Regions from separate parts of the Shewanella sp. MR-4 genome, predicted to be linked through region 3. Evidence: predicted binding sites of a transcription regulator. Region 3 holds the regulator's gene; each other region holds the start of a gene.

Region 1 (7,459 bases), 600 kb from region 3:
AACGAGTAGGAACTGACACTTCATCAAAGGACGCGCCACCATACCCAAGGGAAGCTGCTCAGACATAGTTAACAATAGGTCTAAACCTTCGCTGACTACATCCACCTTATGATCTAATAAGCTGACTTGCAGCTCGAGCTCAGGATGTTTTTCCATAAATGATGGCAGCGCGGGAATGATATGCATAGCACCAAAGGACTGGGAAATACCCACCTTTAACACGCCGCGGGTGGCATCGTTTAAGTTATGCACGCTAGCAATGGCCTGTTCGGCATCGCGAAGCAACTCTTCACCTTGCAGATATAACAAATGTCCAGCTTCAGTCAGACTTAAGCTTCGAGTGGTACGCTGGATCAGTTGAACACCGAGTCTATGTTCGAGATCGGCTACCTGCGTACTGACCTTAGATTTAGAGATCCCAAGCCTTCTTGCGGCGGCACTAAAACTACCAGCTCTGGCCACATGAGTAAAAATCGCAATAGGTTCTAACAGTTCTAACATGGAAAGTCGCCTTAAGCAGTTTCGACAGTGATATTAACTTTCGGAATAGCATAGGAATGCAGCACAAATGCCTTGAAGCATCCCTCAATGCCTTAATATCTCACAGCAATTGGGTTCGTTGTAGAGATTTAGACCGAAAAAGTCCGCTAAAGTAGAGTGTTATATCTGACTGAATTGCCAGCTTTTCATTATATTTTAAGAGTATACCAAACATTAGTCTTTAGAATGTAATATTCCATAGTAAATAGCCGCAAGCAATCAGATTAATATCATTCCGCTTGGCTAAAATGAATCAAGAAAAAGCCCCAGACACTTAACGTACTGGGGCTTTTTCATTTATATCACTGTATTTATGGTGTCAGTTAGGTCGACATTACCTGACTCCAACTAGTGTAGGTTTTAAACTACTCTGCAGATCACTATTCACGTAATTCATGGTGAGTGTTTTGAGTCAACACATAGGGGGCTAACTCTGGCACTTCTTTACGCAGTTGATTCTCAAGCACCAGCAGGTTTTCAAAACGGTCACATAAACGGTCGGCTTTCGCTTCAATCCCCTTAGATTGGGATTCAATTTGCTGCTCAATATCATCGCCTAATCTATCCATTTTTTGTGAGAATGCGTCCATCTTAGCTTCGAAGGACTCACCGTCGCCCGCAAGGATTTGGCTGCCGATATTCATCATCAAGGTGCCAATGGAGTTTTGTACGATTTGCTCCATTTCCTTATCAAATTCGTCGTTAAAGGTGTTTTGCATCGACTCTTCGGTCGCACCAAGGTAAAAACTATCGCCCTGCTTGTAGGCTACAGTATCAACACGCTTCTGCACGCCCGCCATCATCTCATCAAACTTAGCGCCAGCCGCATCGCCCATCAGTGGTGTTAATGCCATACTTACAGCTTGAGAGGCCAGTGCAACCGCTTCGTTGACTAATTCAATGACCTCAGGAACCTGAGTCGACACCTCATCGGCATACTGGCTAACCAGCTTTTTCTGTTTGTCGGTTAAGGTTACCTGCTTGCCTTCAACGTATAACTTGTCGACCTCGATGCGATACTTCTCGGTGCCCTTCTCGCTCATCACTAATTTTTTCGGTTCGACTCTCACATCATAGTTAAGAGAAACCTCACAACGCTCATCGATTTGCGGCTCGGTTTTCGCTTGTGCTGATTGCAAGCCAGAAGCGCTTAAAATAACACCCGATAATGCCACTCCGGTTAATAGTGTATTTATCTTCATTGTTGTTCATCCTTTAATCTGAGGAATTCGACTAAGCTAACGTGCTAAAAGATGAATAGCAGAAGATGTGCCAACTTTGTAACAACATGATTATTATGAAGTTATAAAAATTAGCACCGAGAGCAGATTAGTAAATTTCACTAATATTTAGCCTAACAGTGCTAATAAAAGAGTTAAATCAGAAGATTGAACGTCCGAGACGCTGGCTGAGATGCTCAAGCATCGCCGTCCCTGCGAGGGAGTTACCTTGATTATCTAATTCGGGTGACCAAACGCAGACCGAGAGTTCCCCGGGGATCACCGCAATAATGCCGCCGCCAACACCGCTTTTACCAGGCATACCAACACGATAGGCAAACTCACCTGCGCCGTCATATAAGCCAGAAGTTGCTAACAGGGCATTTAATTGCCGAGTCTGTACCTGCGAAATAAGCTCAGTGCCATCTAAGGTTTTACCGCGGTTGGCTAAATACAACATCGCCCGCGATAGGTCGGCGCAATTCATTTTTAAGGCGCAATAATGAAAATAAGTGCGCAGCACTGTATCGACATCGCCTTGAAAATTACCGAAGGATTTCATCAGATAAGCGATGGCCGCATTGCGAGCACTATGCTGATATTCAGAATCAGCCACTTGCTTGTCGAAACAGACTTTATCGTTTTGACTCAGCGCCCTGACCAATTCCAACATCCGATGCTTAGGCGCCCCTAAACGGCTCTGTAATAAGTCAGCGATAACTAACGCGCCAGCATTAATAAAGGGATTGCGAGGTTTACCCCGCTCGAGTTCAACTTGGACTAATGAATTGAAGGAGTGTCCCGAGGGTTCTTTGCCGACGCGGCTCCAAATTTCGGTTTCTTCATATAAAGTTAGCGCTAAGGTTAAGCTGAAAACTTTAGAAATACTTTGAATTGAAAATGGCTCAAGGTAATCGCCTGCGCCTATGGTTTCACCGTCAATCGTGGTTACGGCAATGCCCAGTTTACCAGCATCAACATTGGCGAGCGCAGGGATGTAATTAGCAACCTTTCCTTGGCCGAGCAAGGGCCGAACTTTGTCGACCACTTCCTCTAATAACGCCTGTTCTGGCATTAACTCCACCAGATATCGTACAGATCGCTAACTTCAAGTTGAGTCACTTTTTGACCCGCCCAGAAAGCCTTCACTGCAGCAACATCTTCTTCGGTGCACTTACCGATAGTTTGGGTCGCAATAATACCTTCCCACTCGATATGACCACCGCCGTGGAAACCTAACTTACGGGCTTCAATGACTTCATCGATAAACTTATCGACTGTTGCATCAATATCGGCTTCAGAGACAGATGCATCGAAGGTCCAAGTAATGTCAAAACCTAACTCTTGGAATTCATCAACGCGCATTTTCTTACGTAAACGACGGCTACGATTCTTTGCCATAGTGATTTTCCCCGTTGTGTTAAAAAATAAAAACCATAAAAGATGTTAAGCGATACGCTCAAACATCAGATCCCACACGCCATGGCCGAGGCGATGACCGCGGGCTTCAAATTTAGTCAGTGGACGATGATCTGGACGCGGCACCACGGTACCATCGGCGGATTGGTTTTTGTAACCATTGGCCGCATTCATCACTTCCAGCATATGTTCGCTGTAGTTTTCCCAGTCGGTCGCCATATGGAACACGCCGCCAATCTTCAGTTTACGGCGAATAAGCTCAGCAAACTCCGCCTGCACGATACGGCGCTTGTGGTGGCGCTTTTTATGCCACGGATCAGGGAAGAACAATTGCACGCGCGCAAGGCTGCCATCGGCGATAGCATGTTCTAACACTTCCATTGCATCATGGTGATACACGCGAAGATTAGTCACCCCAGCAGCGGCAGCGTCACTTAAGCATGAACCCACGCCAGGCTTATGGACTTCAATACCGATAAAGTTCTGTTCTGGAGCTTCTTGTGCCATTTGTACTAAAGAGGCGCCCATGCCGAAACCGATTTCCAGTACGGTATCGGCTTCGCGACCAAATACTTCGGTCAGGTTTAATGGTGTTGGGCTGTAATCTAAGCCCATTGTTGGCCACTGAGTCTCAATGGCTTGCGCTTGACCTTTAGTCAAACGACCTTCTCTTAGGACAAAGCTTCTGATCTTACGCAGATACTTGCCTTCTTCATTAAATTCAGCGGTAGTGACTTCGCTCATTTTTGCCTCGTCTCGTGGACAACACCATCTAAAAAGAAGGGCATTATCCAAAGTTCAACTTACAGTGCAAGCACTAATGGAGGCGAAGTATAACAAGATTATCCTAGAGAGCGAATCTAGGCCGATTTTTCGATGGGGTGTTACTTGTTTGCCAACCAATCTCCCGCTACACTGCGCCGATGAAATCTACAGCCACCTTTGCTACACGTATCGTTAATTGGTACGACAACCACGGTCGTAAAACCCTCCCTTGGCAGCAAGATAAAACCCCATATCGCGTATGGGTTTCAGAGATTATGCTGCAACAAACTCAGGTAGCGACTGTTATCCCCTATTACCAGCGTTTTATGGCACGTTTCCCCGATGTGTTAACCCTCGCTAACGCGCCGGATGATGAAGTACTGCATCATTGGACTGGGCTTGGTTATTACGCCAGGGCTCGCAATCTACATAAAGCCGCTAAGATGGTTCGCGATTTGTATCAAGGGCAATTTCCAACAGACTTTGAGCAAGTGTTAGCGCTGCCTGGTATTGGCCGCTCGACAGCAGGTGCAGTGTTATCCCTATCACTTGGGCAACATCATCCGATCCTCGATGGCAATGTTAAGCGCGTATTAGCAAGACATGGCGCGATTGCGGGCTGGCCCGGTCAAAAACCTGTGGAAGAACAACTCTGGCAATTAACCGAGCAGTTAACGCCAGGGCAGGATATTCAAAAATATAACCAAGCCATGATGGATATTGGTGCCAGTATTTGTACTCGCAGCAAACCCAATTGTGCCGCTTGCCCTGTGGCTATTGATTGCAAAGCTCAATTAATGGGAAGACAAACTGAGTTCCCCGGTAAAAAGCCTAAGAAAACTATCCCAGAGAAAGCCGCTTGGATGTTGGTTTTACTCAAAGATAACCAAGTCTTCTTGGCTAAGCGCCCTCCTGCCGGCATTTGGGGCGGACTCTGGTGCTTCCCCGAATTTAGTACTCAAGCCGCACTCAATGCAGAGCTTGAAACCCAAGGTTATCACGCCGCACAACTCGAACCATTAATCGGTTTTAGGCATACCTTTAGCCATTTCCATTTAGATATTCAACCCATGCTACTGAATTTGGATAGCCAAGCGAATGGCTACGACAAGCAAACCTCGGCTATGCAGAGCGTGGGCGCAGTCATGGAACAAAACCAGTCTCTCTGGTATAACATCAATCAACCTTCCAAAGTGGGACTCGCCGCCGCAACAGAGCGCGTGTTGGCCAACTTGGGATCACTCGTAGCTATTGCTAGCAACCTCGACAGTCAGTAAGGAATAATCATGGCGCGTACAGTCAATTGCGTATATTTAAACAAAGAAGCCGACGGCCTAGACTTTCAACTGTATCCAGGTGATTTAGGTAAACGTATTTTCGATAACGTCAGTAAAGAAGCTTGGGGCCTATGGCAGAAAAAGCAGACCATGCTGATCAACGAAAAGAAACTCAACATGATGAATGTTGATGATCGTAAATTTTTGGAAGAACAAATGACCTCTTTCCTCTTCGAAGGTAAAGACGTGGAAATTGAAGGCTTTGTGCCTGAAAAGGGTCAGGAATAAGCCTAAGCGCCTATCCATAAAAGCAAAAAGCGCCCAAGGGCGCTTTTTTATTCGTTGATAAATGCAGCTCAGTAACGTTAAGCTTACTTACGCACGCCTTCTACCACTAAATCTAACTCAACATTGGCAGACGCTGGGCCTAAGTCCATCTTGATACCGTAATCTTTCATCGCAAACGTGGTAGTACCGATAAAACCTGCACGGTATCCGCCCCAAGGATCTTGACCCTCACCCACGGCATGCGCTTGGATTGCCAACGGTTTAGTCACACCATTTAGCGTGAAGTTACCTGTGATAACCATATCGCCATTGCCTTTGTCTTCAACCGAGGTCGAAACGAAAGTCGCTTCAGCAAATTTAGCCGTATTTAAAAAGTCGCCACTACGAATGTGCTTATCACGCTCGGCATGGTTAGAGTCAACGCTTAAGGTGTTCACTTTAACATTCACTTTAGCTGCCGTTGGATTTTTAGCGTCGTAGCTGAAATCACCGCTGAAATCGTTAAAACGACCTACGACATAGCTATAACCTAAGTGACTTACTTTAAAGGTAATAGATGCATGAGCACCTTCGCGGTCAATTACATAATCGGCGGCAGATGCAGCCATTGGAGCCAGTAAAGACCCACCAATCAAAGCAGCTAATAGTTGTTTTTTCATTATATTATCCTCGGTTAAATTTAATCATCTTGAGTAGTGTTGAATCTTTATCGATAAAATGGTGCTTTAACGCGCCTAACGCATGCAGTAAAACCAGAGCAATCAAGCTATAGGCGGCATATTGATGAATATCCCCCGCGATATCAGCCTGATTTTCAATCAGCGGCGTTAGGCCGGGTAACTCAAACCAGTCAAACACCATAATTCCACGGCCCTCTGCCGTCGAAATCAAAATACCAGCGGCCATAATCACCAGTAATAAGAGGTAAATCGCGCCATGGGCAATGTGGGCGCTCACCTTTTCCCATGTCTGGTGATTTTGCTCAGGAGCGGGCTTTGGATTAACCAAACGCCAAACTAAACGAAACAGGGTTACCGCCAGCAGCAAAATTCCAATGCTTTTATGCCAATGTGGTGCCGTTTTGTACCAGGCACTGTAGTAGGTCAATTCCACCATCCACACACCGACGGCAAAGAGTCCTATCACCACAACCGCACTCAGCCAATGGCTGGCAATAGCAATAAGTCCATAATTCAACTTAGTATTTCTAAACATATAGCTACTCCACACCTCTGCACTTAAGTCGCACAATCAAATAATAGTCATTATCATAAAACGAAAATTAAAAACTAAAATCAGTAAAAATCGCTCATATCTTTCTAAAATTCAGATAGATTAACGCTATTATGGTGTTAACGCTGATTGTGGGGCTTAAACGGGTCACTCACGCGGCAGGAAATACAACTTTGAGGCATCAAAAAGGCTCATTCCCAACAGGTTTATAGATAAAAAACAGCCAAAGTGCACATTAAACAGTCGAACACATCATTTATCAGGAAAAAGCACTTGCAGAGGATAAACACCCTAGTTAATATAGCCGCACTTCGAACGAGGCAGCATTAAGTTGTCAGTTTAAAGTAGTCAACTAACGCTTAGTTTAGTTGCCCGAATAGCTCAGTCGGTAGAGCAGAGGATTGAAAATCCTCGTGTCCCTGGTTCGATTCCGGGTTCGGGCACCACCATTCGCCGGCATAGCTCAGTTGGTAGAGCAACTGACTTGTAATCAGTAGGTCCCGAGTTCGACTCTTGGTGCCGGCACCATAAAAAACAAAAAAGCCACTCACTGAGTGGCTTTTTTGTTTCTGGTATTTGGATGAATTCACACTCCTTCAATGTTCGATGCAAGTACATTACGACTAACCAGCTATCAATCATTTAAACAGTGCTTAAGTTCGGTTCTTGGGCATGACGTCATATAAACAAAATACTGATTAACAGCTTAGTCCTTAG
Region 2 (7,459 bases), 2.3 Mb from region 3:
TCATGGGCCGTGTTGTATTTACAATCGGAGAAAAACTATTCCCTGATCGACGCGGGTGTGGCTATGTCTTCATACCCCATCGCAGGATTCTTCGGGGCTATTTTGTCTGGACTTATTTCTGACAAAATTTTCAATGCTAACCGCCATATTCCAACCTTCTTATACGGCCTTGCCAATATCATAGGTATGAGCCTGTTATTCTGGGGTTCTGAGAGCCGCATGATGGATGCCTTTGGCCTTGGTTTAATCGGTTTCTCAATCGGTGGTCTGGTGGTGTTCCTGGCGGGTTTAACGGCCTGTGACTTAATGCCTAAAAACGCGGTAGGTGCTGTAAAAGGTTTTATCGGACTGTTCTCTTACCTCGCAGCCTCTGTGCAAGAGATTGTTTCTTCTAAATTAATCCTGGTAACTGAAGTCGCAGGTGTTAAGCATTATGACTTTGGTAGTGCCCAATATTTCTGGTTAGGCACCTCAGTACTCTCCATTGTGCTGGCCGCTTCGGTATGGCGCGCGAAAAAAGTCACTGTGGTTGATTGATTAACCTAAGCAGGTCATGGGGTTAATCGTCATGACCTTTTTAAAGCGTTTTTTCTCATTATTAATATCAAACTACGTAAGAGAAACACGATGAAAAAAGTAATCTTAACCGCTTCAGTATTTGCCATTTCCGCCTTACCCGTGTTGGCCGATGAGTCACCCTCTGTGTATGGCCGACTGGATTTATCCGTTACCCATTCCGAATTAAGTTCCACCGTTTATAGCGGTACCAGCGGCGTTAAGGTGGGCGAGAGCGGGACTTATCTTGAAAACAACTCATCTAATATTGGGGTTAAAGGTAAATCAGCTATCAGTGATGGCATTAATGTCGTCTACAAGATGGAGTTTGGCGTAAACAATACCTCTAATCGGGCGAATGACTCCAGTAAAGTATTCTCGGCGAGAAATACTTATCTGGGCGTAGAAACGGCCTACGGCACCTTGCTTGTCGGTCGAAATGATACGGTTTTCAAAACCGCCGAAGGTAAAGTCGATATTTTTGGTACGACCAATGCGGATATTAATCAATTAGTCTCTGGTCAGACGCGTAGTGCCGATGGTGTTTGGTATTACTCGCCTAAGTTATTCGGCCTGATGGATATCAACGCGACTTATTTATTACAGGATAACTATGGGGCTGATAATGAGTTGTATGCCTTAAGTACCACGCTGGGTGATAAAGACCTTAAAAAGAACCCTTATTATTTTGCTGCCGCCATTAATAAAGGGATCGCCAATATCGATGCCTATCGTTTTGTGACCCAAGTTAAGCTGGGTGACATGAAGCTGGGTGGGATTTTCCAACATACCGAAAGTTTAAAATTTTCCAATATGGAAGGTGACTCCTATTTTATTAACGCAACCTATGACCTATGGGGAGCGACATTAAAAGCGGAGTACGGTCAGGATAGTTCGGGTTTGGGTGGCTATTTCTCTAAACTCGTTGGCCCAAATGAGCAAATAACGGACGTGGATATCAGTCAATTTACCCTTGGCGCGGATAAGAAACTGACCAAATCGACCCGCGTTTATACCCATTTTTCTATGTATGAAGGCGAGTATCAAATGTCTGGCATAACCCAAGACATTGGCGACGATAAGGTTATTACTGTCGGTGTTCGCTACGTTTTTTAACCCGTTAAATAAAGCCGAGCGCGTTGAGTGAATCGCACTCGGCTAACTTTCCAACTTAATGGCGCAGTCGAGGTGATTAAATTGGCCAATCTATATTTAATTAGTCAGGGAGACGCAACAGAAGAATTCCAACCAGCAGTCGCTTCTCAACCAATGTTGTCCAGTCTTGGGGAGGTGCATGTGAATATGCTGGCACATTCCTTAAGGGGGATTCGTTTTGATATGGTATATTCTTGCTCTTCACCATTATCGATAGAGACAGCTGAAATATTAAACAGGGACCGAAAGCGCGCTTTCTCTGTGATCAAGCGGTTAGCCCTAGCGGATTTTAAATCCGACTTTGAAATTAATGGTGAATGCTTTGATTTATCCCTGTGCATTTATACCATGATGGCGCAATCCCGCAGATTTTGCTCCTCCATCCATGCTCAATTGAAAATAGTCGAAAAACGCCTATTAGAGATTGTCGAAAATATCGGCGCATTATACCGAGGCAACGTGCTAATTGTGATGGAGCCTTTAATGGTGAAATTGTTAATTAACCATTTTTTAACGGAACAAAATTCTGAAACTAAATGGAATACGATTCGTCCAGCCAGTTTGAGTATCTTACATTCCGATGCCAAGGGATGCCATTTGATCCTCAATAACGATATTTCCCATTATCAATGTAAAAGCGTTGCCTAAGGCATTGGCAAAGTTAGTTTATTGTAAAAATACACATTCATCTCTTTAAATGATTTTTAGGTTATTAAGTTGATTAAAAAAACGATTTATTTATTACGTCATGGACAAACGCAGTTTAATGCAGAGTTACGCTTGCAGGGACATTGTAATTCACCCCTTACCGAACTCGGTCAATTACAGGCGCAAACCGTTGGCAGCGTGCTTAGTGAGTATGTTCAACAGGCAGAAGACTGGGCATTTTATGTGAGTCCATTAGGGCGAGCGGTACAAACCGCTGAAATCATCTGCCAACAAATTGGCTTTCCCGTTGAGCGTTTACAAAAAGATGAACGTTTAAAGGAGCTGGGTCTGGGTGATTGGGAGCAGGTACGCGTTCCCGATATCAAGCAAAATCAGCCAGAGTTAAATGAATTAGCCGACTGGTATACCTATGCGCCGAATGCGGAGTCGTTTGCCAGTATCAGTGAACGCATTCAAGATTGGCTGAAGGATCCCGCCGTTCCAGAGCGAGTGATCATCGTATCCCATGCGCTGTCAGGCGCCGTGTTCCGCGGGATTTATGCCAATCTGGATTACCACGACCTGTGGGCGCAAGAGATGCCGCAGGATGCCTTTTTCAAGCTTGAAGATGGCAAAGTTGCAAAAATTCAATGCCTGTGAATGTCGGAAGCAAGATTAGCTGAACTAAACCTGACAAATCGCTAAAAAGTGTTAATTTTTACATTTTTCCCGCTCCGCTTTAACTCAGTATCTGTAATACTGCTCCGACATTCAGGTGAAATTGAGTGATGTGGAAAGCGCATGTAAAGCGCGCATTGGGGGAGCGGATGAGTATGTTTGTCAAATTAACCATAGCGGCGACTGTCCTTGTTCTCAGTATTCTTGCTGCGGGCATTTATCGTTTTAACATGACCAATGATGATATCTACATGGTCATGGAAGATGGCCAAGTGTTGCAATACGATGAGGCCATGGCGCAGGCCGATGCTAAGGCTAAAGCTAAAGAGGCGGCATTATCCTCAAGCGAAGATGCCATCGAATCTGTGGTGCCAAGTGAAGCAAAACCGGTGGCGAATGCCTCTGAAGTGATGCTTAAACTTTTCAGCTTAAATACGGCGAATCCCTTTGAAGTAAAGCTACCCGATAGCCAACTGCCCGTGGTATTGACGCACTTTATTAAAATCAAGCAAACGGAATTTGCCTTGGGGGATTATCAACAAGGTGATGAAAAGGGTCGGGTATTTCTCGATTATCTGCGGATAACGCCGCTTAACTTTGATCCTGCATTAGAGCCTGATACCCAAAGCGATGCGCCATTACAGGACGATCCTAAGCAGCAGACCATGCCCTTCGTTGCGCCTTATATAGTGACTAACCAAGGTTCGGGTGTGTTTTGGTACCTCGGTCTGTTCAGCTTAGATTATGGACAAAATCGTTTGCAGCACCTGGGCAGTGTATTTATTGGCGATCGCATCGAGGTGGAGAGTATCGAACCTGTGTATCCCTTTGAGGCGCCATATAAAGTCGCCATTACCTATCGTGATAGGGCGGCCGGCCAACCCATGGCAGAGGAGCCTAAGGTGACTAAAACCCTTGAAATCGGTGTGAGTGAGTTGGAAATAAAAGCGCTGAATTAGGTTTATATCTGGGCGTATGCTAAGTTAATTTTACCTCAGCTGCGGCTGAGGTATTTATTTCACCTAGCAGTTTTTATAGCTAAGATTTTGAGATAAAACATAAAATTAAAACAAGGAGTGTGTCATGGAAATGACCAAAGTCACGGGCAAATTTGATGTTAAGCTCAATCCCGAGAGTGCCTATGCCACAGGCGTGGGCGGTGTGAATCTTGGCAGAATGACCTTAGATAAAACTTTTTATGGTGAGCTAGATGCCCGTAGCCAAGGGGAAATGCTCAGTGCAATGACCGCGGTAAAAGGCTCGGCGGGCTATGTGGCGATAGAGCAAGTGGTGGGTAAGCTGTGCGGCAGACAGGGCAGTTTTGTGCTGCAACATTTTGGCATTATGACCGATGGGCAAAACCGCTTACACCTTGAGGTTGTCCCCCATTCTGGCGCGGGTGAACTCGTTGGGTTATATGGCACTATGGCGATAAGCATCGAAAATGGTCAACATTTTTATGAATTTAGCTTCTGCCTCGAACAGGAAGCCGAAGCCTAAGGTACGATTAACATAACATCGCGCCAATAAAACAAAACCAGCCGAAGCTGGTTTTGTGGTTTTTGCCCGAGTGACTAATACCAACAGCTGAGTTATCAAGAGCTGAATTAGCAAGGGCTGAATGTCAGGACCATTATGAGGTTTTGACTTTGATTTTATCGACGACCTTTTTCACATCATCGGTATTTTTAGCAATGGTCAGGGCTAATTGACGCTCGGCGTCGCTAGCCACTTCACCCTGTAAGGTCACTACGCCATCGGCAACATCGACGTTAATTTGGGTGCCCGATACGTCGGTCGAGAACAACAGACGGGTTTTTACGACCGTTGCGACCTTAGAGTCGGTTAAGGTCTTCACCACCTCATTGGTGCCTTCGTCTTCTTTCATCACGGTTAACTTGTTATCGACCCCTTTTACACCATCTAAGCTTTTGATGAGCTCAGCGGCGAGCGCCTTATCGACACTGCTCTCCACTTGACCGGTTAAGGTGACATGGCCGTTTTTCACGTCAGTCATAATGTCAAAGGAGTTAAGGTTAGTATTGAGCAACAAAGTCGTTTCGGCCTTGCCATCGAGCCAAGCATCTTTGGCATCGTCTTTCCAATCCTGTGCGGCGGCCACATTTAAACTGATAGAACCGACAAGTAAGGTGGTTAAGGCTAAAGTTGTCGTGTTTTTCATAATGATATCCTCCGTTGTTATCTCGAAGGAACTAAAGCGTGAATCGTGCCAACATTCTTATCCTACTGATTTTAATTAGAATAAATCGGATTTGTGACCTGTTTTAGGTGTTTGACTTAATCGGCAAATCGGCGCTTTTTACCGACAAAATGTAAATATTACCGAGGGTGATTAAGCTTTTTGGCTTAAGTGTGATAGGCGTTAAGCTCAAATAGATCGCAGGCAACAAAAACGCGGCTCAGTTGGCCGCGTTATTGGATGGTATTGCCGCCTTACAGGGCTTGGCTACGCAGGTGTAAGGTATCCAAATGGATTTGTAGCCAGGCAATATCCTCGGCCAATTGGCTGATTAACCTTGGGTGATTGGCCTTTTTAATTAACTGTTTGAGGTGATTAAGGCGCTGACGCTCAAGCTCACAGAGTACGGCGAGGGCATCGGCGAGTTGCTGTTTAATAAGTAAAGCATCGACATCGACATAGGGCCGAGTCTGCGACGGCGGCACTGAGTGCGGGCCTATGTGCGAGCCCATTTGTTGTAATGTTTGGGCGAGCAATTGCTTAAATCGTGCCTGCATCCCTTGGTATGTCTTGATTTGGGCAATAAAAATGCGTTTTAGGCTGTAGTCATCGACAGTGGTATTGGCCCGAGTATAAAAATCCACGCCGGTTTGGGTCAGCTCGATTAACTCATTAACCAGCTTAATATCGGCGCTCAACTCGGTCTGATGTTGCGCAACATTAGACGTCATAACGACCTCCTGTGGTAGTTTGGGCTGCTCCGCCGACACGGATTGCCCAACATTTTATGGAAATTTCAGTTTCATTCAGCTTCTATGCATATTTCGTTCACTTTTTAATGATAAGTTAATGACTTGATTTAACTGATGATATTTATCCATTGTCGCCAGTGCCTCGCATATTATCGGCAACTCTTACCGTTGAGATTGTTAAAATTTCACGGCTGGCATACAGTGGTGCTTCATTCACAGGGAGTGGCACAAGATGATCCGACCAACGCTTTTCTATCATCTACAGGACGTCGAGACCGAGCAGGCATTAGTGCAGCTCGAGGGCGCGCAGACCTACAACAAGCTACGCAGTACCGATGATTTATCTTGGATTAGTCAGCTGGAGGCCAATCGTATCGATGTGGCGATCATTGAGCTGCCCCGTCTAAGCCGTGAGGATTACTTAGCCTTACTCGAGTCCAGCGCCATTGCGGATGTGGAGTTTATTTTCCTCTCCGATGGCCTACCGAATCCTCATCTCGATAAACTCTTATCCAAATACGCGGGCTACCATTTCCGTAAGCCCATCGATATGTCGTTGCTGTGCGAAACCTTAGCGGATTTTGCCCAGCATCTGGTTGCCAACACTTCGACGCGCATTCGCCCCTTTGCTAGCGAATTAGACCAATATGGTCTGCTGGTGGGTTCCTCGTTACCTATGCACCGTTTGTATCGCACTATCCGCCGCGTGTCGGCCGCCGAGAGCAATGTGTTGATTATCGGCGAGAGTGGCGCAGGTAAAGAACTGGTCGCCAATACCATTCACTTAGCCAGCCCGCGGGTGAATAAGCCTTATATTGCGATTAACTGCGGCGCCTTGAGCCCAGAATTGGTCGATAGTGAACTCTTCGGCCATGTAAAAGGCTCTTTCACTGGTGCGAATCGTGATCATCAAGGGGTATTTGAGCAGGCCGAAGGCGGCACCTTATTCCTCGATGAAGTCACCGAAATGCCCCTAGAGCATCAAGTTAAGCTATTAAGAGTGCTTGAAAATAATGAATATCGTCCCGTCGGTAGCCCTAAGGTGCTCAAGGCCAATGTGCGTATTGTGGCGGCGACAAACCGCGATCCTTTAGTGGCGATAGAGCAAGGACAATTGCGGGAAGATTTGTACTTTCGCTTAGCGCATTTCCCCATTCAAGTGCCGCCATTGCGGGAGCGCGGGGAAGATATAGTGGGACTTTCGAAGCATTTTCTGGCCTATCGCAATGCGGCGGAAAAACAGAGCAAAGCGTTCTCGCCCTCAAGTTTAGAGGCGATTGCGGCCCACACTTGGCCTGGGAATGTGCGCGAGTTAAAGCATGCTATTGAGCGCGCTTATATTCTGGCGGACCATGAGATTACCCCTGAGCATTTACAGCTTACGCCCAGTTTGGAAAAAGAGACGACTGCGGAGGAAAATGTAGTGATCCCCCAAGGTATGCGCCTTGAGGAGCTAGAAAAAATCGCCATT
Region 3 (7,459 bases):
GCATCGAATGCGAATGCCGCAGGTCGCGCGCAAAACCGTCGAGTGGAAATTGTGTTAACCCCAACGGGGCAATAATTTCCATAAAATAAGAGTCGCCTACGGGCGACTTTTTACTCTCTGCACTCGGTGACTCTTTGCATTAGGCAACATGTTGCATTCGGGGACAATTTGTCCATTCACCTAAACAACTTAAGTGATCTTGGCCACAATCGTCCCGATTTGAATTTATCCAGTAGCGGTAATACTTGATCCGCTAAAGGTTTTGCCGTCTTGTATGCACTAGGACATTTTCCTGTGCAAACGGAGATAACAGCATGGCAAAACAGGGTTTAGTGTTAGCAATCAGTTTAGGGTCGACATTGATGGCGGGAATGGTACAAGGTGCGCCAATGAACACTGCAGCGACAGCCCCTATTGAACTCAGGGCCGCAGGTAGTTTAAAGGCGGCGATGAACGATATTATTGCCGCTTATCAAGCGAAATCTGACGCTAAAGTCGCGGCGCAATATGCGCCTTCAGGCCTACTACTCAAGCGGATCCAAGAGGGTGAGCGAGTGGATATCTTCGCTTCGGCGAATATGAAACACCCGCAGGCCTTAGTCGATGCGGGAGCGGGTCAACAGGTGCAAATGTTTGCCCGTAACCAGCTCTGTGCCATTGCCCAGGCGGATGTACCACTCACCAGTGCGAACTTATTAGACACCCTGCTCGCGCCGCAAATAAAGCTTGGGACATCAACGCCAAAAGCCGATCCCGCGGGGGATTATGCTTGGGCCGTGTTTGCGAAAGCCGAGGCCTTAAAAGCTAATGCAAAAACCACATTAGAAACCAAAGCATTGCAGCTAACGGGTGGGCCTGAGAGTGCTAAACCGCCCAAAGATCGCAATCCCTATGCTTGGGTGATGGAAAATAAGCAGGCGGACGTGTTCTTAACCTATTGCACCAATGCGGTGCTGGCACAAAAAGAAGTGCCGAGCCTCAAGATTGTCGATTTACCGCCAGAGTTAGCCGTTGGCGCCGACTATGGCTTATTGGTGTTAAAGGATGCCAATAGTGCGGCCGCGCCTCTGGCCGAGTTTATTTTATCCCCTGAGGGACAAGCGATTTTAACGGGCTATGGCTTTCAGCCACCTAAAAAATAGTGGTTATACCAATCGTATTAAATATCTGTTCATTCAGCGGGAGTTAAACGGGCTTTAGACAAGGCGAAGGCTTGAAGGCATAGTGGCGCTCTGTCGAAAGCCTTAAACGCAGTATAAAGCACGTTCAACCCCGCCCTTGGGGAGCCTCACAGGCATCTCACTCCCGTGTTACATTGACTTAAAAGGGAATAACCATTTCTTCGTCAATGCGCCTTGGATTGAGATGCCTGTGAGGCTCTGAACTGATTAGATATTTAATGTGATTGGTATTAAACGACCTATTAAAAATGGCGCCCTATGGCGCCATTTTTGTTGTTCGTTTTAGCCGATTGAGTACTAGTGCATTAAATATAAAGTCGCTAATCCTAAGAAGGCAAACAGGCCAATAACATCGGTGACTGTGGTGAGTACCATACCGCCCGCTAACGCCGGATCTACTTTTAAACGCTTTAAGATCAGCGGAATACTGGCGCCAGCCAGTCCAGCGACTGTCATATTGATGAGCATTGCGCCGCCAATTAGGCTGGCAAGCGCCATATCATCTTTCCAAACTAATACCGCGATAAACACCAAAATCGACCACATGAGGCCGTTCAAAAAGCCAATGGCGAGTTCTTTGCCAATCAGCCAGCGGGCGTTACTCTGGCCAATATGGCCTAAGGCGATCCCGCGGATCACTAGGGCTAAGGTTTGATTGCCCGCGACCCCGCCCATGCTCGGTACAATCGTCATTAAAATCGCAATCGTGGCGAATTGTTCGATTGTGCCTTCAAACATATTGCTGACAGAGGCCGCCAGCAGGGCGGCAAACAGGTTAATCGTCAACCAGAGTGAGCGGCGTAAGGTACTCTTTACCACAGGGGCGAAGGTGTCTTCATCGTCATCCATCCCCGCCATCCCCATCATGGAATGTTCGGCATCTTCACGGATAACATCGACCACGTCATCGATGGTAATACGCCCGAGTAACTTGCCCTCACTATCGACCACGGGCGCCGATACCCAGTCATGGCGCTCGAAAAGTTGCGCCACTTCGCTGTCGGACATGCCCACGGGAATGCTCTCGATATCGGTATCGATAATGCTGCTGATATGAGTATTGGGATCGCAGGTGAGCAGATCCGCAAGCTTTACCCCGCCGAGTACGCGATCGTGCTTATCCACCACGTATAAGGTGTCAGTGGTGTCGGGCAGGTTGCCCCGTTGGCGCAAATAACGCAGTACCACATCGATATTTACATCGGGTCTTAAGGTCACAGTATCTGTGTTCATTAAGCTGCCCGCGGTTTCATCGGGGTAGGAGAGCGCCTGCTCGACCCGCTGGCGGTTTTGCAGACTCATTGACTGCAATACTTGCTTATAGACGGTATCCGGCAAGCTTCGCAGAATATAAGCGAGATCGTCCGTATCCATGCTGGCGGTGGCTTTGGCGACTCGCTCTGGGCTCATAGCGCGGATAAGCGGATCTTTTAACTCTTCACTGAGTTCATCGAGAATATCCCCGAGCTGATCTTGATCGATAAGTTGCCATAACACTTGCCGTGCCTTAGGGGGCGAGGACTCTAGAATCAATGCGATATCTGACGCCGCCATGTTTTGCAGCATTTGCCTGACATGCACAAACATACCGCTATTGAGGGCATGGCTCAGTTGGTCGAGACGTTGTTCGACTTGTAAGCTGTCTGAGGCTTCTACAGGCATGTTTCCTCCAAGGTAGCGACAGTGGATGGGGCGTTTGGCTGTTGAGAACTTAAGCCAAAGGACTTAAGCCAAAGCGCAGCAGTATATTGTAATTGAGCGCACGGGAGGGCGTCGAGTCACAAATGTGTTTTACTGGTATAAGGTGCTGAAATCAAAACCAAACAGGGTACTGAATAACGGTAGGGTGCATTGAGATGAGATGTCGAGGCAATTAGCAGGCTTCGTCGAACTTAGCGTCGATAAGCGCGCAAATGGCATTGAGCGCGGGCTCCGCATCTGGACCTTCGGCAATCAGGGTAATGGTTTTACCCATACCCGTTTCCAGCATGAGTAGCCCTAAAACACTGGCGGCAGAGGCCTGTTTTTCACCTTGGATCAGCGTAATGCTGGCATCAAACTCTGAGGCCAACACCACGAGCTTTGTCGCGGCGCGGGCATGTAAACCGAGTTTATTGCAGATGGTGATTTGGCGCTCAAGCTTTGGCATGGCTTAACTCTCGGTGGCGGGCATTCACTTTGTGTTTACCGTTGCTAAAGCGTTTAGCCAGTTGCTCGGCCACGTAAACTGATCTGTGTTGACCGCCGGTACAGCCGATGGCGATGGTCAGATAGCTGCGGTTATTACGCTCTAAGTGAGGCAACCAAGTCTCGAGTAAATTCTCAATTTGCCAGATGAACTTATTGACAAGCGGCTGGCGATTTAAAAACTCGGCAACGGGTTCATCTAAGCCGGTGAGAGGGCGCAGCTCGGGTTCCCAATGGGGATTGGGTAAAAAGCGCACATCAAACATAAAGTCGGCTTCGGTTGGCATACCATGCTTAAAACCGAAGGACTCGAAGTTGATCACCAGTTCCTTATCGACACTGCCAAGCAGGATTTGCCGCACTTGGTCGCTGAGTTCATAGATATTCAGATTCGAGGTATCTATGTAGTGATCCATCTGTTGTGACAGGGGCTCGAGCAATTTGCCTTCAAGTTTGATGGCTTCTTGCAGTGATACTCGGCTCTTAGATAAGGGATGTAAGCGCCGAGTCTCGCTGTAGCGCTTTAGCAGTACTTTATCGCTGGAATTTAAGAAGAAGCTGGTGAGTTCAGTGCCCTCGGGCAGGCTTGTGAGCTGTTTGACGAGTACCTTGTCTTGCTCCGGCAGATTACGCACGTCGACGCTGATGGCGACGAGATCGTTACTGCCCTTGAGCTGTTCGAGTAAGCTGCCAATCAACGGCAAGGGGAGATTATCGACACAATAATAGCCGAGATCTTCAAGCACTCTAAGTGCGACCGATTTGCCTGAGCCTGAGCGCCCTGACACTATGACCAGTTTCATCCAGTGATTACCTGATAGAGTTCCGTTTCATCATGCGTCTTGCGCAATTGCTTCAATATTTGTTTGTCGCTAAGCTTTTCAGCCATGCAGGACAAAGTGCTTAAGTGCTGTTGACATTGGTCAGCAGGCACCAGCAGAGCAAATAAAATGTCGACAGGTTGTTTATCGATAGCATCAAAGGCTATCGGCTCCTCACATTTCACCAATATGGCTATGGGTTGTGTTATATCGGTTAATCGACCATGTGGGATGGCGATGCCGTTACCTATACCTGTGCTCCCCATCTTTTCGCGCGCCACTAGGCTTTCGAAGATCTCTTGAGATGAGAGGGTGGGGTACTGGGCAGCGGCTAAGTCGCTGATGAGTTCCAGTACCTTTTTCTTACTGCCCGGAGTGGCGCAGGTTGTGCACTCCGGCCGCAGTATGGTACGAAGTTCCATTGCTAGTGTTTTGTTAACTTCTCTTTGTGTTTAATAACCTGACGATCAAGCTTGTCAATCAGGACGTCTATGGCAGCATACATATCTGCATGCTCTGAAGTCGCGAAGACTTCACCACCGGTGAGGTTGATTCTCGCTTCGGCAATTTGTTGCATTTTCTCAACATTGAGCACAACGTGCACATTATTGATCTGTTCGAAATGACGTTCAAGTTTTGAAAACTTTTCCTCAACATATGCCCGTAACGATTCGGTAATCTCGATATGGTGTCCACTCAGGTTTATTTGCATATAAACGTCCTCCGATTTCCACTGTAGGCTATAAACTTTTACGCTGATTGGAAGGGGGAATAAGCATCGCTTCTCGGTACTTCGCAATGGTTCTGCGCGCAACGTTAATTCCCTGTTCTGCCAGAAGTTGCGCCATCTTGCTGTCGCTTAATGGTTTTTTCTGGTTTTCCGCTGCAACCAGTTTCTTAATGAAGGCTCTGATTGCCGTGGATGAGCACTCACCGCCATCATCAGTCCCGACGTGGCTTGAGAAGAAATATTTTAGTTCAAAAAGTCCCTTTGGGGTATGCATGTACTTTTGCGTCGTCACCCGTGAAATGGTGGATTCATGCATCTCGACCGCCTCGGCGATATCGTTCAGGACCATAGGTTTCATGGCTTCTTCACCGTATTCGAAGAAACCCTGTTGATATTGCACTATGCAGTTTGCCACCTTGAGCAGTGTTTCGTTGCGGCTTTCAAGACTTTTGATAAACCATTTAGCCTCTTGCAGATGGCCGCGAATAAATTGGCTATCGGCCTGACTTTTGGTGCTGCGCGCCATGGCTGCATATTGCTGATTAACATTGATTTTTGGCATGCAGTCAGGGTTTAATTCGACCACCCAACGGCCGTTTTTCTTCGATACCGATACATCGGGGATCACATATTCTTCATCGACAGGGGTGATGAGTAAACCGGGGCGAGGGTTTAAGGTTTGGATCAGCGCTATGCTGTCCCTTAAGTCGTCCTCTTTGAGTTTGGTCTTACGCATTAATAATCTAAAGTCGCGGGCAGCGATCAGATCTAAATGATCTTTGATCAGCATGCGGGCGTTTTCGAGGTGTGGGGTGTCCGGCGAAAAATGGGAGAGTTGGATAAGCAGACATTCGCTTAAATCCTTTGCCGCGACACCAACGGGGTCGAAGTGTTGAATACGCTTGAGCACGGCTTCGACTTCATCCAGTTCTATCTCTGGATTGCCCATGGCCTCGAGGATATCTTCAGTACTTTGAGTGAGATATCCCTGATCGTCGATGGCATCAATAATTGCGGTGGCGATGGCTAAATCGGTTTCAGAGAAGGGCGTAAGGTTTTTCTGCCATTCTAAATGTTCGTACAGGCCTTCACTGGTTTCCCCTTGAAAGGGCATATCATCTTCACGGCTAGCACCAGAACCTGAGTTTGGCGATGCGGTAAAGACTTCATCCCAAGTGGTGTCCATGGGCAGTTCTTCGGGCAGGGATTCTTTGGTCAACGACTCGGCAATATCCACGGTGGAATTGTCTTGTTCCTGTGGCTGAGCCGTCGTTTCGCTAAAGTCGGTATCGGCGATATCTTGCTTACGTTCGGTAGGCGCGTCAAATTGCTCCTCTTCCAGCTCGAGAAGAGGATTAGAGTCTAAGGCTTGCTGGATCTCTTGCTGCAGTTCCAATGACGACAATTGCAACAGACGAATGGCCTGTTGAAGTTGTGGCGTCATGGTTAACTGTTGACCCAGTTTGAGCTGGAGTGACGCTTTCATGTTACCGCTGATCCCTACGTTATTATTGTGAATTTAGGCCGCTTGTTATCATATTGATGGCGCTTATTAAGCCAAAATTCAAGGCTAATTGGCTCTGTTTAAGTAACTATAGCCTGAATTGTTCACCTAAGTACACAGCCCTAACTTGCTGATTGTCTAAGATCTCTGCGGGAGTTCCTTCGGCTATCAGATTACCGTGACTGACAATGTAGGCATGTTCACAGACGTCTAAGGTCTCGCGCACATTGTGGTCTGTGATCAGTACCCCAAGGCCTCGGCTCTTGAGTTGTTCGATGATTTTCTTGATGTCGATAACCGAAATCGGGTCGACACCTGCGAAGGGTTCATCGAGCAGAATAAACTTTGGATTGGCCGCTAAGGCGCGGGCAATTTCGACGCGGCGACGTTCACCGCCCGATAACGACATGCCTTGGCTGTCGCGAATATGGGTGATATGGAACTCTTCTAACAGGTGTTCCAGCTCTTCTTCGCGTTGATCGCGATTGAGCTCTTTACGGGTTTGCAGCACCGCCATGATATTGTCGTGCACGGTCAGCTTGCGAAAGATACTGGCTTCCTGTGGCAGGTAACCAATGCCTTTGCGGGCGCGCAGATGCATGGGATCGGCGGTTAAATCATCATCGTCGATAAAGATATGGCCTTTATCGCTTTTCACTAAACCCACGACCATGTAAAAGGTCGTGGTTTTACCCGCACCGTTTGGGCCGAGTAGGCCGACGACTTGACCCGTTTTGACCGTCAGGCTGACATCTTTCACAACCTGACGACTCTTATAACTCTTAGCGAGATTCTGTGCTTTTAAGGTGATTTGGGTCATTGAGAGTCCTGTTTTTTCACAGGTTTGTCCGTGGGCTGATTCTTGAGTTCTTCCTGATAGTTGTCAGGCTGAATAATGGTAATCACGCGATCATCACCGCTACCCGTGCTCTCAGCGATCAGTTTTTGCTGAATAATATTGTAGCGGATGAGATTCCCCGTCACTTGGCTACCCGCTTGGTCTAGGGTGGCTGAGCCGGTTAAGGTCAAGGTGCGA

The links. Region 3 encodes sigma-54, which starts transcription at its own class of promoters, with help from an activator protein. Its sites were predicted from a motif close to GTTGGCACGNNNNTNGNNT; they were not measured.
Region 1: SHEWMR4_RS06235 (YggN family protein) is a predicted target of sigma-54. The motif match lies at 1,799-1,817, and genes of this name have one in related genera.
Region 2: SHEWMR4_RS14060 (BON domain-containing protein) is a predicted target of sigma-54. The motif match lies at 5,253-5,271, and genes of this name have one in related genera.

Annotation. Positions count from the first base shown of each region.
Region 1 covers NC_008321.1:1,381,098-1,388,556, reverse strand. Annotated here, with positions in the region: gene SHEWMR4_RS06240 (LysR family transcriptional regulator) at 1-501, opposite strand, end outside; gene SHEWMR4_RS06235 (YggN family protein) at 921-1,742, opposite strand; gene glsB (glutaminase B) at 1,921-2,835, opposite strand; gene SHEWMR4_RS06225 (YggL family protein) at 2,835-3,161, opposite strand; gene trmB (tRNA (guanosine(46)-N7)-methyltransferase TrmB) at 3,207-3,923, opposite strand; gene mutY (A/G-specific adenine glycosylase) at 4,103-5,221, shown strand; gene SHEWMR4_RS06210 (oxidative damage protection protein) at 5,231-5,509, shown strand; gene SHEWMR4_RS06205 (YceI family protein) at 5,593-6,168, opposite strand; gene SHEWMR4_RS06200 (cytochrome b) at 6,173-6,724, opposite strand; tRNA gene SHEWMR4_RS06195 (tRNA-Phe) at 7,113-7,188, shown strand; tRNA gene SHEWMR4_RS06190 (tRNA-Thr) at 7,195-7,270, shown strand.
Region 2 covers NC_008321.1:3,192,528-3,199,986, reverse strand. Annotated here, with positions in the region: gene SHEWMR4_RS14090 (MFS transporter) at 1-537, shown strand, start outside; gene SHEWMR4_RS14085 (porin) at 628-1,671, shown strand; gene SHEWMR4_RS14080 (histidine phosphatase family protein) at 1,753-2,358, shown strand; gene SHEWMR4_RS14075 (histidine phosphatase family protein) at 2,428-3,018, shown strand; gene SHEWMR4_RS14070 (hypothetical protein) at 3,186-3,995, shown strand; gene SHEWMR4_RS14065 (DUF3224 domain-containing protein) at 4,120-4,536, shown strand; gene SHEWMR4_RS14060 (BON domain-containing protein) at 4,670-5,218, opposite strand; gene SHEWMR4_RS14055 (hypothetical protein) at 5,491-5,967, opposite strand; gene SHEWMR4_RS14050 (sigma-54 interaction domain-containing protein) at 6,221-7,459, shown strand, end outside.
Region 3 covers NC_008321.1:776,798-784,256, forward strand. Annotated here, with positions in the region: gene SHEWMR4_RS03480 (OmpA family protein) at 1-75, shown strand, start outside; gene SHEWMR4_RS03485 (molybdate ABC transporter substrate-binding protein) at 315-1,142, shown strand; gene mgtE (magnesium transporter) at 1,479-2,843, opposite strand; gene SHEWMR4_RS03495 (HPr family phosphocarrier protein) at 3,055-3,330, opposite strand; gene rapZ (RNase adapter RapZ) at 3,317-4,171, opposite strand; gene ptsN (PTS IIA-like nitrogen regulatory protein PtsN) at 4,168-4,611, opposite strand; gene hpf (ribosome hibernation promoting factor) at 4,614-4,901, opposite strand; gene SHEWMR4_RS03515 (RNA polymerase factor sigma-54) at 4,930-6,405, opposite strand; gene lptB (LPS export ABC transporter ATP-binding protein) at 6,512-7,243, opposite strand; gene lptA (lipopolysaccharide transport periplasmic protein LptA) at 7,240-7,459, opposite strand, start outside.